DNA from 4 places in the Bacillus altaicus genome. Region 2 is predicted to be linked to each of the others. Evidence: riboswitches for the same ligand, from Rfam matches in the RefSeq annotation. Region 2 holds a riboswitch; each other region holds the start of a gene.
The links. Region 2 has a riboswitch for thiamine pyrophosphate ahead of tenA (thiaminase II). Riboswitches for the same ligand answer to the same signal wherever they lie in the genome.
Positions count from the first base shown of each region.

Region 1: it holds a riboswitch for thiamine pyrophosphate, as region 2 does, so the genes downstream of both, ACE38F_RS25735 (MTH1187 family thiamine-binding protein) here and tenA (thiaminase II) in region 2, are expected to answer to the same signal.
Region 3: it holds a riboswitch for thiamine pyrophosphate, as region 2 does, so the genes downstream of both, tenA (thiaminase II) here and tenA (thiaminase II) in region 2, are expected to answer to the same signal.
Region 4: it holds a riboswitch for thiamine pyrophosphate, as region 2 does, so the genes downstream of both, thiC (phosphomethylpyrimidine synthase ThiC) here and tenA (thiaminase II) in region 2, are expected to answer to the same signal.

Region 1 is NZ_CM143394.1:4,983,526-4,986,727, forward strand. Features, by position in the region: gene ACE38F_RS25725 (ABC transporter substrate-binding protein) at 1-600, opposite strand, end outside; gene ACE38F_RS25730 (ABC transporter permease) at 597-1,370, opposite strand; gene ACE38F_RS25735 (MTH1187 family thiamine-binding protein) at 1,342-1,662, opposite strand; TPP riboswitch at 1,764-1,865, opposite strand; gene ACE38F_RS25740 (methyl-accepting chemotaxis protein) at 1,927-3,202, opposite strand, start outside.
Region 2 is NZ_CM143394.1:4,661,401-4,664,602, reverse strand. Features, by position in the region: gene ACE38F_RS24145 (hypothetical protein) at 1-83, opposite strand, end outside; gene ACE38F_RS24140 (SH3 domain-containing protein) at 89-1,249, opposite strand; TPP riboswitch at 1,509-1,621, shown strand; TPP riboswitch at 1,682-1,785, shown strand; gene tenA (thiaminase II) at 1,875-2,570, shown strand; gene ACE38F_RS24130 (ABC transporter ATP-binding protein) at 2,539-3,202, shown strand, end outside.
Region 3 is NZ_CM143394.1:2,870,230-2,873,431, forward strand. Features, by position in the region: gene pdxR (MocR-like pyridoxine biosynthesis transcription factor PdxR) at 1-153, shown strand, start outside; gene ACE38F_RS15055 (D-alanine--D-alanine ligase) at 158-1,072, shown strand; TPP riboswitch at 1,146-1,251, shown strand; gene tenA (thiaminase II) at 1,377-2,063, shown strand; gene ACE38F_RS15065 (pPIWI_RE module domain-containing protein) at 2,398-3,202, shown strand, end outside.
Region 4 is NZ_CM143394.1:587,764-590,965, forward strand. Features, by position in the region: gene lldP (L-lactate permease) at 1-1,634, shown strand, start outside; TPP riboswitch at 1,705-1,820, shown strand; gene thiC (phosphomethylpyrimidine synthase ThiC) at 1,933-3,202, shown strand, end outside.

The DNA.
Region 1 (3,202 bases), 320 kb from region 2:
TTGACGCTTCGCTTCAATTCCATCCCATCCATAATAAATCCATTCAAAGTCTGCATCACGACCGATTGATTTAAAGAAATCTGTTTGTCCAAGAATAATTTTTTCAACTTTATTAAAATCAGCTTGATGTTTCTCCATAATCGTCTTTAACGTCGCTTCTTCTGCTGGTCCCCCCCAGCCGCCGTAACGTTTACCTTCAAAATCTTTTGGTGACGTCATATTATCTTTTTTAAGTGATGCAAAAGCTGAAGTGTTATGCTGGATAATCGCTCCTACAGATACAACAGGAATACCTTCAACACGAGCTAACGTTACATTTTCTTGTGCACTTATTGCAAAATCAGCTTTTCCTGAAGCTATCATTTGTTCCGCTGTAACATTATCACCTGGTTGAATAATTTCTACATCTAATCCTTGTTTTTTATAATAATCTTTCGTCTTCGCTACGTATAAACCAGTATGGTTTGTATTAGGGAACCAATCTAAAACGACTTTCACTTTCTTTTCTTTGCTTGTATTCTCTTCTTTCTTCGCCGTATTACATCCGGCAACACCAACTGCTAATAATGCAGCTAACATAATTTTTAAACCTTTTTTCATTTTCTGCCGCCCTTTCTGTATATCCATGGTGCTGTTATTCTTGCCATAAATTCAACAATAAAGTATAGAAATAGTGTCACCATGACGATAATTGCTGCAACACCAAATACCCGGGCCGTTAAAAAGGATTTCGTTGCTCTTGTAAGCATAACTCCTAATCCTTCGCTAGCACCAAGCCATTCCCCAATAATCGCTCCCATCACACTATATGTAACAGCAATTTTTAAACCTGAGAAAAAGTATGGGAGTACTGCTGGAAACTTTACTTTCTGGTAAACTTGCCATTTCGTTGCCTTCATTGTTTGTAACAGTTTCAGCATATTTTTATCTACCGTTTGGAAACCTTCTAAAATGCTAAGCGCAATTGGGAAGAAACAAACAAGAATAACAACCATTACTTTTGGCAACATTCCGTATCCAAACCAAATAATAAATAATGGTGCGAGCACAACGATTGGAATTGTTTGCGAAATAACGAGCAACGGATTCATTAAAATCCGAAATAAAGGGATGACATCCATAATGATAGCAATGCTCGTCCCAAGTAAAATTGCAAAAAACAACCCAATTATTACTTCCTGTAACGTTTGCACTGTATTCGGTAATAGTAAATCTTTCATTCCAATTAACTCTTGCACAATTGCAGACGGCTTCGGTAAAATCCACGGCTCAATTTTAAATAATGAAACAGATCCTTCCCATATAGCAATGAGAAGGATAAGCCAAATTGTTGTGATTATTTTAGATCGCTTCTGGTTTTGCATATTCATCACGGTACTTCCAAACTTTTTCGTCAATCGTTACGCCTGTACTTGGACGATAGTGAATTTTAATAGAAGTGATTACTTCTTCTGCTCCAGCATCGACGCAAGCTTGTTGCGCGCGTTTAATGACGTCAAGAAGTACATCTAATTCTCCTTCCAACGTTGTTTCCATTGCCCCTACTTCATAACGAACTCCCGACTGTTGTACAACTTCAATTGCTTTATCAACAACGGAATACACATCTTTGTTCTTCGCTTGTGGTACTACTGAAAATGAAATTGTAACTTTTTGTGACATAATAAAATCCCCCTTACAAAATATGGTTTCAAAAAAAGAAAAGGCTTTCCTACCATGTAGGAAAGCCTTGTATACAAGTTATTCTATAATAACTTATGCTACATCACTTTAAAGTAACTCCCTACGCTGGCATTATCCAGATCAGGTTGAGGGTCGATGTATACTTACATCCTCTCAGCCAATTGGCTCCCCGGTTCTTAATTCGTTTTCATTGTAGCATGATTTATTTTATTGAACAAACAAAAGCATGTATAATCATTTCATTTAACTTTTAAATTCCCCAATTAACTCTTGTAACTCCTGTGAAAGCCAACTTAAAGAACTAGCTAATTCAGCAATATCTTGTACAGACATTTCCTGTTCTTTCATACTCTCTTCAATATTACTACTACTATTCGCATACATATTTGCGATATGTGATAGTTCATTTACAACACGAACAATATTTTGGCCATTTTGCAAAATATCACTTGAATTGCTAGAAACAGCTCTAACTTGATTTGTAACAAATTGTGCTGATTTTGAAATTTTTTCAAAGAAAGCACCACTACTTTCAACAAGTTTAATTCCAGATTCTACTTCTTTTGAAGCTTTTTGCATTGAAACAACAGCTTCTTCCGTTTCAGCTTGTGTTTCCCCGATTAATTTTGCTATATCTTTTGCTGATGCTTCCGTCTGCTCTGCTAATTTACGCACTTCATCAGCAACAACGGCAAATCCCCTTCCGGTTTCCTCAGCACGTGAAGCTTCAATAGAAGCATTTAAAGCTAGCGAATTAGTTTGATTTGAAATACCTGTAATTACTGTTACAATATCACTAATTTCTTTTGATCTTGTTTCCAAAGAACAAATAATAGAAGATAAATCTTGTACTGCATTTTGTATTATATTCATTTGATTAATCGTCTGTTCAATAACACCATTTCCTTTTACTGAATGATGATCCATACCTTCAGACTCTTTCGCCATTTGTTTTGCAGCATTCGTTATCTCTTCCATCTTATCTTCCATTTCATATACAATACCTAAATACTGTGGTACTGAAGTTTCTTGTGACTGAGCGCCCGCTCTTAACTCAACCATAGAACTTACGATTTCTTGAACTGCCATGCTATTCTCTTTCGTACTCACTGACAATTCTTGTGAAGATGAGGAAACCTGTTCTGCTGTCTGCTTCACTTTATCTATAATTCCTTTAAACTTCTCGATGGTATTATTAAAATACGCATTAATAGTACCAATATCATCTGGTCTTTCCTCTAATTTAATACTTAAATTACCTTCACCAACTTTGCGCAATCCTTCACGTAAATCTCGCAATGGAGCAAGTGCGTTACGCACAATTAAGAATTGAATAACAGTTGCAATTAAAACAGAAATACAAATAAACATTAAACCTTGTATAATGAATTTTTCCTTTGTACTAGGAACGATAGAGGCATCTACATCGGCTGCAACAATTGCCACAATATTATCTTCTCCATCTTTAATTGGCTCTAATATCGTTACCCATGATCCTAATTCGTCTTCATATACTTCT
Region 2 (3,202 bases):
GTGTTCGTATTATAAATGATTAAACAACAGATTAAACCTAAAAAGGCCAGGTATTCAATAAAGAGAGGTATATTGCGTGGCATATAATTTACCTAACTAAATATGGCAGTGGGTTCACTGCATTTGTTTTTTCCAAATTCCATTCCCCATTATGTAATTCAAAATGAAGATGTTGCCCGTATGAATGACCTGTGTTTCCCATATGACCTACTAATTGTCCAGTTTGTATTTGATCACCAGCTTGTACAGTGCGATCCTTCATATGAGCATAAACTGTTGTATATAATTTCCCATTTATTTGGTGGGCGATGAACACGACATTGCCGTAGCTAGCTGAATAATAAGATTTCACAACTTTACCTGCAGCAGCAGCTTGAATAGAGACATTTCCTTGTGCTGCTATATCTATACCATAATGCATTTGCTCCCAGCGCATATCAAAAGTGGAGCTGATTTTCCCTTGAGTAGGGAATTTGAAAACTGCTGGAATTGATGCAGGTTGAGCTGTTTTAGCTTGTGCTTGATTTTGATTTTGCACTACATAGTGTTTTGCTACATATCCGTATCCTGTGCCAAAACGAATTTTATACCAAGTACCTACCGTTTCTACTACTTGTACTTGTGTACCATTTTGTAATGATCCAAGTAGAGTGCTACTTGTACTAGCGTTGCTGCGTACATTTAATTTTGGTGTTGCAACAGTATAAGAAGGAGAACCTTGTACTGTGACACCTTTTACTAGAGGTGTGGATCCATTAGATACAAATGTTTTTTGGACGTAACCAATTTGCCCATTATGTAATATTTTGTACCAATCCCCTTGTTCACCTTGAATGGTAATGAATTGACCATTTGGTAATATATCTAGAATAGAAGACTGTGTATTAGGTTCAGAACGAACATTTAATGCGTTTGCATTTACGATATATTGAGACTTTGGATGAACATTTTTTTTGAATAGAATTGCATCTTTTTTCATATAGCCTGTTTTGTTGTTAACAGATACTTTATACCAATCTTGAACTGTTTCAAGAATAGTAACGGGGCTATTAAATCGAATGTTATCAATTATTGCACTGTCTGCATGGTTATTTTGATGTAGTGCCACGTTATCAATTTTTACATATCCAGTTTTTACTGTAGATGGTTGTTTAGCAGCCGCTGCTTGTATATCGGATTCTCCCATAGAAGGAAGTAAAGAAGCAATTGCGATAGTAGTTGCTGTTAAAGCTGTAGCTTTCATATTCATGTAATAAAGACCTCCTCTAGTTGTATAGTTGTAATTTTATTATAGTATAAAGATATAATATATTGGTCGTATTCACATAAATGTAATATGAAATCAATAAAAATAATGCTAGAAGAGAGATTCGTATATAAATATTGTATATATCATTTGTGGGGTCGCATTTATATTTGTTTAACACGTTAAAATTTAATTCATAATTGAGAAAATTAAAACAGTTGATGATGTCTTATGGCGGTGTTATACTGACAGTGATAATTTTATAGTTTGCTAGGAGGGCTGGTGTTGCCAGCTGAGAGTAAGACCTTGAGTCTTTGATCCTTTTTATTACCTGATCTAGATTATGCTAGCGTAGGGAAGCAATTCGGACACTAACAATGAGTCCCCGTTTCTTTGCGTATAGAAACGGGGCTTTTTTATTTGAAAATTTCATATTAACACCACTAGGGGTGCTTTTCGTGCTGAGAGAGGAATAATCCTTAACCCTTACAACACCTGATCTAGATAATACTAGCGAAGGGAAGTGGAACAACGAATAAATTATAATTTTATTTGCTGTAACCACTTCTTATATACAGAAGTGGTTTTTTTATTGAGATAAATAGACATATAGGAAGGGGAATTATTAATGAAATTTTGTGAAAGATTATTTGATACGGTGCAGCCTGTTTGGGAGAAAAGTCATAATCATCCGTTTGTAGTAGGTATGGGGGATGGTACGTTGGAAAAAGACAAATTCCAGTACTATATTATTCAAGATTATTTATATTTGTTAGATTATGCAAAGCTATATGCAATTGGGGTTGTAAAGGCAACGAATCCACAAGTTATGGCAAAATTTGCAGAGCAAATTGATGGGATTTTAAATGGTGAAATGACGATTCATAAACAGTATGCAAAAAGACTTGGTATTTCTGCACAAGAGATGGAATCTGCGAAACCATCTGCTAAAAATTTAGCCTATACAAATTACATGATGTCTGTATCTCAAAATGGCACACTTGCAGAATTAATATCAGCTTTACTTCCATGTATGTGGAGCTATTGGGAGATTGGAAAGCGTTTAAATGATATTCCTGGAGCAAGAGATCATGAGTTCTTTGGAGAGTGGATTCAAGGATATAGTTCTGAAGAATACGGTAACCTTTGTATTTGGTTAATAGATTTATTAAATGAAATGGCAGTTGGAAAGTCAGAGGAAGAGCTAGATCGATTAGAGGAGATTTTCTTATATTCCAGCCGATTTGAATATTTATTCTGGGATATGGCTTATCGTAAGGAGATGTGGGGTTTTGAGGAGCAAGAACATACTACAGTTTCATAATGTTTCCTTTCATTATGATGAGAAACCAATCATCGATGAATTAAATGCTTCTATACAAGATAAAGAGTTTGTAAGTATTATCGGACCGAGTGGATGCGGGAAAAGTACTTTATTTCGCCTTATTACAGGCTTAGAAGAGGCAAGTACTGGACAGATAGAGCTGACAGAAACAAAGAGTCATTCTGTAGGGTATATGCCCCAAAAAGATATGCTCTTGCCGTGGAGGACGATTATTGAGAATGCGGCCCTGCCGCTAGAGTGCCAAGGTGTGCAGAAGAAAGAAGCGCAAGTAAAAGCGAAAGAACTGTTACATAAATTTGGTTTACAAGGGTACGAGAAAAAATATCCGAAAGATTTATCTGGTGGTATGAGGCAACGCGTATCTTTTATCCGAACTTTATTAACAGGCGGGGAGATATTATTGTTAGATGAACCGTTTAGCGCATTGGACGCTTTAACGAAGGCATCTTTGCAAGAATGGTTGTTTGAACAATGGAAAGAGTGGAAAAAAACAATTTTATTTATCACTCATGATGTTGAAGAAGCCTTGTTTCTTTCTAATCGAATTTTGGTTGTAGAAAATCAACCGATAGCAACTTTAACTGAGCGAATTGTGCCGCTTGATCGTAACC
Region 3 (3,202 bases), 1.8 Mb from region 2:
AAAGGCGTTACGTTTTCTCCTGGAGATGTTTTTTACTCTGATGGAGGAGGAGCGAACACTTTCCGATTAGGATTTTCGCGTTTGAAAGAAAAGGAAATAGTTAGCGGGATTCAAATAATTGGTGAAACATTAAAAAATGAAACTTGGAGTTGAGAAAATGAGAATTGGCGTTATTATGGGAGGAGTATCCTCTGAAAAACAAGTATCAATTATGACTGGGAATGAAATGATTGCACATTTAGATAAGAGTAAGTATGAAATAGTTCCAATTACGTTAAATGAAAAAATGGATTTAATTGAAAAAGCGAAAGACATTGATTTTGCTTTGCTAGCATTACACGGAAAATACGGAGAAGATGGTACAGTTCAAGGGACGCTTGAGAGTTTAGGTATTCCTTATAGCGGTAGCAATATGTTATCTAGCGGTATATGTATGGATAAAAATATTTCGAAAAAGATTTTGCGTTATGAAGGAGTAGAAACACCAGAATGGATTGAACTTACAAAAATGGATGATCTAAAGCTTGAAGAGTTAGATAAGATAGGATTTCCGTTAGTGGTAAAACCTAACTCTGGTGGCTCAAGTGTTGGAGTAAAGATCGTTAATGATAAAAACGAATTAATCTCAATGCTGGAAACTGTATTCGAATGGGATTCTGAAGTAGTAATTGAGAAGTATATAAAAGGTGACGAGATTACATGTTCAATTTTTGATGGCCAACAGTTACCTATCATTTCGATTCGACATGCAGCTGAGTTTTTTGACTACAATGCAAAATACGATGATGTTAGTACAATTGAAGAAGTTATTGAACTTCCAACTGAAATTAAGGAACGTGTAAATAAAGCGTCAATGGCTTGTTATAAAGCATTAAAATGTAGTGTTTATGCAAGGGTTGATATGATGGTGAAGGACGGAATTCCATATGTAATGGAGGTTAATACATTACCAGGGATGACACAATCAAGTTTACTGCCGAAAAGTGCAGATGCAGCGGGAATTAGCTATAGTAAGCTATTAGATATGATCATTGAAACTTCATTAAAAGTAAGGAAAGAAGAAGGTTTTTAAGATAATTGTACAATTAAAACTTTTGATAGTTCCACGAAGTATGCTATGATAATTACAATACGACAACTAAATATTTATCCACTAGAGGGGCCTTTTATAGGCTGAGATCAAATGTAATTTTGAGACTCTTAGTACCTGATCTGGTTAATGCCAGCGTAGGAAAGTGGGGAAGACATGGTATTTAATGCATAAATTAATATTGTCTATTTCACTTTCTTTACGCCTGTAAAGAAAGTTTTTTTATTTTACAGCTTTAATAAAGGGGATAAATACTTATATTTTATAAATTATTGGAGGGATTTAAATGACTTTTTCACAATCATTACGTAAAGAAGTAGATTCAATTTGGGAAGCGAGTTTCAATCATCCTTTTTTAAAAAAGCTTGGCGAAGGAACGTTAGATTTAGCTAGTTTCCGTTATTATGTGCTTCAAGATTCATATTATTTAAGTCATTTTGCTAGAGTACAAACGTTAGGTGCTGCAAAGGCTCTTGAATTAGAAACGACGGCTCGTATGGCGCATCATGCACAAAATACGTATGAAGCTGAGTTGTCTTTACATGAGAATTTCGCAAAGAAATTAGGGATTACGAAAGAAGAAAAAGATAATTTTATTCCTGCGCCAACTGCATATGCATATACATCTCATATGTATCGTGCAGCTTATGAAGGGCATTTAGGAGATATTATTGCGGCTATTTTACCTTGTTATTGGTTATATTATGAAATCGGTGAACGATTAAAAGAATGTCAACCAGAAGAACCAATTTATCAAGAATGGATTTCTGCATATGGTTCGGATTGGTTCCGCACTCTAGTAGAAGAGCAAATCACACGATTAGATACGATTGCTGAAAAAGTAACAGAGGCAGACCGTAATCGTATGAGACAACATTTTATTTTTAGTAGTCAATATGAATATTCATTTTGGGAAATGGCATATACATTAGAAAAATGGCCGGTGAATGCAGAAGTTAAAGGTGTTATTTAATAAAGAGTATATAAAAGGTATCGCTATATAAAGAGGTGATACCTTTTATTATATTTAGTTTCTGTAATTTTTTTGTAAATCATAGATAAAAAATAAAATAATGCATTATAATGATTTTATGATATTGAGAGTGACATAAGGAGGTAGTTATATGTTAATAGTAACTTTTTATTAATTTGGTTTTAATAATATATTATTCATATATTCAAATTAGATTTAACTATTTCCTTTAATGTGCTTGGTTTAAATTTGATTCGTTTATGCTTAAAAAAATTGGTATCTTTTCTAGTATTATTTATGATCAATATATATTAAGAGAGGAAGTATTAATAATATGGAAAAATTACGGTTATTAACATTTAAAAATATAGTAGAACCCCTCTATAATGAGAAAGTATCGTATATTTACTTTCCTATTGAATGGCTTGAGATTGTAGAGATACATTATAGAACATTTTTATTAATGAGCAAATTAAAACTTGTAAATGAAAGATTGTATGATATGTTTTCTGATATATTGTTCATTCAGCATGATCCATATGTACTAAAGGAAGAGACACCTTGGATTGTAGCAAAAGAACCAATGAGACAAGAACAGTTAGACTATATTTTCCAAAGCTGGTATGAGGTTATTCATGATTGGAAACCGAATAAATTACTAGATCCACCACATTTAGAATGGCAGTATGATTTAATTAGTAATTTACCAGTATTACATGATAAAAAAACGTTTTCTAAATGGGTACCAGCTTTAATTACTCATATCTTTTGCGAACAGCCTTTACGTATGGAAAATAAAAATGAGGAAGAAATATATTTTTCGCCACTGCGATCACAAGATGTTTTTGAAGCGATGTCTGAGCCAATTAAAGATGAAGAAACACATGATTATTTCGCTTATGTATATCGGTTTGAATACGTAACTCGTGGAGGTGAGAATATTCCGCTATTAAAAGTATCCGTAGGGATTAGGCGGTTTTATCAACAATATAATCATAAAGATATTTCTATACTTTCAGGGCGAAAACGGAGCCAAATACTGATCTCAACTCCTGAATTTGAATTAAATAAGAAAAAGCAAAGGTTTATAAAGTTAAAAGTGCAACAAGCTGAAAAAGGAATAAAATGGATTAAACGTT
Region 4 (3,202 bases), 1.0 Mb from region 2:
ACGATCCGTTCGGTAACATTTGGATTTCGGCAGCAGTCGCACTTATTCCAATCATCTTTTTTTTCTTAGCTTTAGCAGTTTTCCGCATGAAGGGGTATGTGGCAGGATTTATTACAGTTGTATTAACGATTTTGGTGGCTTTATTTGCGTATAAAATGCCATTCACAATGGCAATGGCAGCGACCGGATACGGTTTCTTATACGGATTATGGCCAATTGCGTGGATTATCATTATGTCAGTATTTTTATATAAAATTTCTGTGAAAACAGGTCAATTTGATGTCATTCGTGCATCTGTATTATCCATTACGAATGACCATCGTTTACTCGTTATTTTAATCGGATTTTCATTTGGAGCATTTTTGGAAGGGGCAGCAGGATTTGGTGCACCAGTAGCGATTACGGCAGCGCTTCTTGCAGGTCTTGGGCTAAATCCTTTATATGCAGCAGGTCTTTGTTTAATCGCAAATACTGCACCAGTAGCGTTCGGAGCGATGGGGATTCCGATTACAGTTGCTGGACAAGTAACAGGCATTGATCCACATAAAATTGGACAAATGGCTGGGCATCAATTACCGTTCTTATCTTTATTTGTTCCGTTCTTTATCGTATTTTTAATGGATGGTTTTAAAGGAGTAAGACAAACGTGGCCTGCTTTATTTGTAGCCGGTAGTTCATTTGCAATTACACAGTTTATTACAGCGACGTTTTTAGGGCCAGAACTTCCTGATATTACGTCAGCGCTTGTAAGTTTAGTAAGTTTATCGCTATTCTTAAAAGTTTGGCAGCCGAAAGAAATTTATCAGTCTAAAGAAGCAAATAGTGAAGTAGCAGCAACGACGACATCTATGCCGAAACTAACAGTAGGAAAAGTAGTAAAAGCATGGTCTCCGTTCATTATTTTAACTGTGATGGTAGTCATTTGGAGCCAAAGTTTCTTTAAAGCATTATTCGCTCCAGGTGGTGCTTTAGAAAGTCTCGTATTTAAATTTGAAGTTCCAGGCTTGCACAATTTAGTAATGAAAGCAGAGCCAATTGTAAATAAACCAACACCTTATGAAGCAATCTTGAAATTAGATGTTTTATCAGCGACTGGAACAGCAATTTTAATTGCTTGTATCATTTCTATCTTTATTTTGAAAATGAGTGCAAAAGATGCAGTAGCAACATTTAAAGAAACGTTAAACGAACTAAAAATGCCAATTCTATCTATTGGATTCGTATTAGGATTCGCATTTATCGCAAACTATTCTGGTTTATCTTCTACATTAGCGTTAGCACTTGCAGGAACTGGCGGACTATTCCCGTTCTTCTCACCATTCTTAGGCTGGATTGGGGTATTCTTAACAGGATCAGATACGTCAGCGAACGCACTGTTCTCGAATTTACAAGCAATTACAGCGCAGCAAGTCGGTGTATCTGAAGTGCTTCTCGTTGCAGCAAATACAACGGGCGGTGTAACAGGTAAAATGATTTCTCCGCAATCAATTGCGATTGCTTGTGCGGCAGTTGGACTTGCTGGGAAAGAGTCAGATTTGTTCCGCTTTACATTGAAGCATAGTTTATTCTTCGTTACTATTATTGGGATTATGACGTATGTGCAGGCTTATTATTTGACTTGGATGATTCCGTAAACAAAAAAGAAATAACCTTTGCATTTTTCAGATTATAGGGTATGATGGGAAAGTATTGAAAATTAAATCAGTGATAAACTAGGGGTGCCTAACGTATGCGTAGGCTGAGAGAGAAGCGTGTGAACTTCTTAACCCTTTGGACCTGATCTGGCTCGTACCAGCGTAGGGAAGTTAACGGCTTTACATAATTATGTCTTTATGAGCCAGGTCCTTATTTTTTTATGGACCTGGCTCTTTTTATTTTGGCATACGCTGGCCATATCTCGTCCTTGTCACGAACAGGGGGGCAATAAAGGTTATGAAACAATCTGTTTCTGCAGAGCAAATTGAATTAAAATCGAGTTTACCAGGAAGTAAGAAAGTGTATGTGGATGGGCCACGTGAAGGTATGAAAGTGCCGATGCGCGAGATTGAACAAAGCGATACGAACGGTGTTCAAAATCCGCCAATCCGTGTGTATGATACGAGTGGACCTTATACAGATCCAGAATATAAAGTGGAGCTGGAAAAAGGGATTCCAACGCCGCGCCACTCTTGGACCCTGGGGCGTGGTGATGTAGAAGGATACGAAGGGCGCGAAGTAAAACCAGAGGATGACGGTGTGAAAGTGGCTTCAAAACATACACCTGTTTTCCCGCAAATGGACCGTAAGCCGCTTAGAGCGAAGCAAGGTACAAATGTTTCGCAAATGCATTATGCACGTAATGGCATTATTACGTCTGAGATGGAATATGTTGCGATTCGTGAAGGGCTAGAGCCTGAATTTGTTCGTAAGGAGATTGCAGAAGGTCGTGCGATTTTGCCAGCGAACATTAACCATCCTGAAGCGGAACCGATGATAATTGGACGTAATTTTCACGTAAAGGTAAATGCAAATATCGGAAACTCTGCTGTATCGTCTTCTATTGCAGAAGAAGTAGAGAAGATGACGTGGGCGACTCGCTGGGGTGCAGATACGATTATGGATTTATCTACAGGTAAAAACATTCATACAACACGTGAGTGGATTATTCGTAATGCTCCGGTACCAGTTGGAACTGTGCCAATTTATCAAGCGCTTGAAAAAGTAAACGGAATTGCAGAGGATTTAACGTGGGAGGTATACCGTGATACGTTAATTGAGCAGGCGGAGCAAGGCGTTGATTACTTCACGATTCACGCTGGTGTATTACTTCGTTACATTCCAATTACTGCAAAGCGTATGACAGGTATTGTTTCGCGCGGTGGTTCGATTATGGCGCAGTGGTGTTTATTCCATCATAAAGAAAACTTCCTATATACTCATTTTGAAGAGATTTGTGAAATTATGAAGCAGTACGATGTTTCGTTCTCTCTTGGAGATGGATTACGTCCAGGTTCTATTGCAGATGCAAATGACGAAGCACAGTTTTCTGAGCTTGAAACACTTGGTGAATTAACAAAAATTGCTTGGAAACATGATGTGCAAGTTATGATTGAAGGACCTGGGCATGTACCGATGCATTTAATTAAAGAAAATATGGAGAAAGAACTTGATATTTGTCAGGGCGCGCCGTTCTATACACTTGGGCCGTTAACAACAGATATTG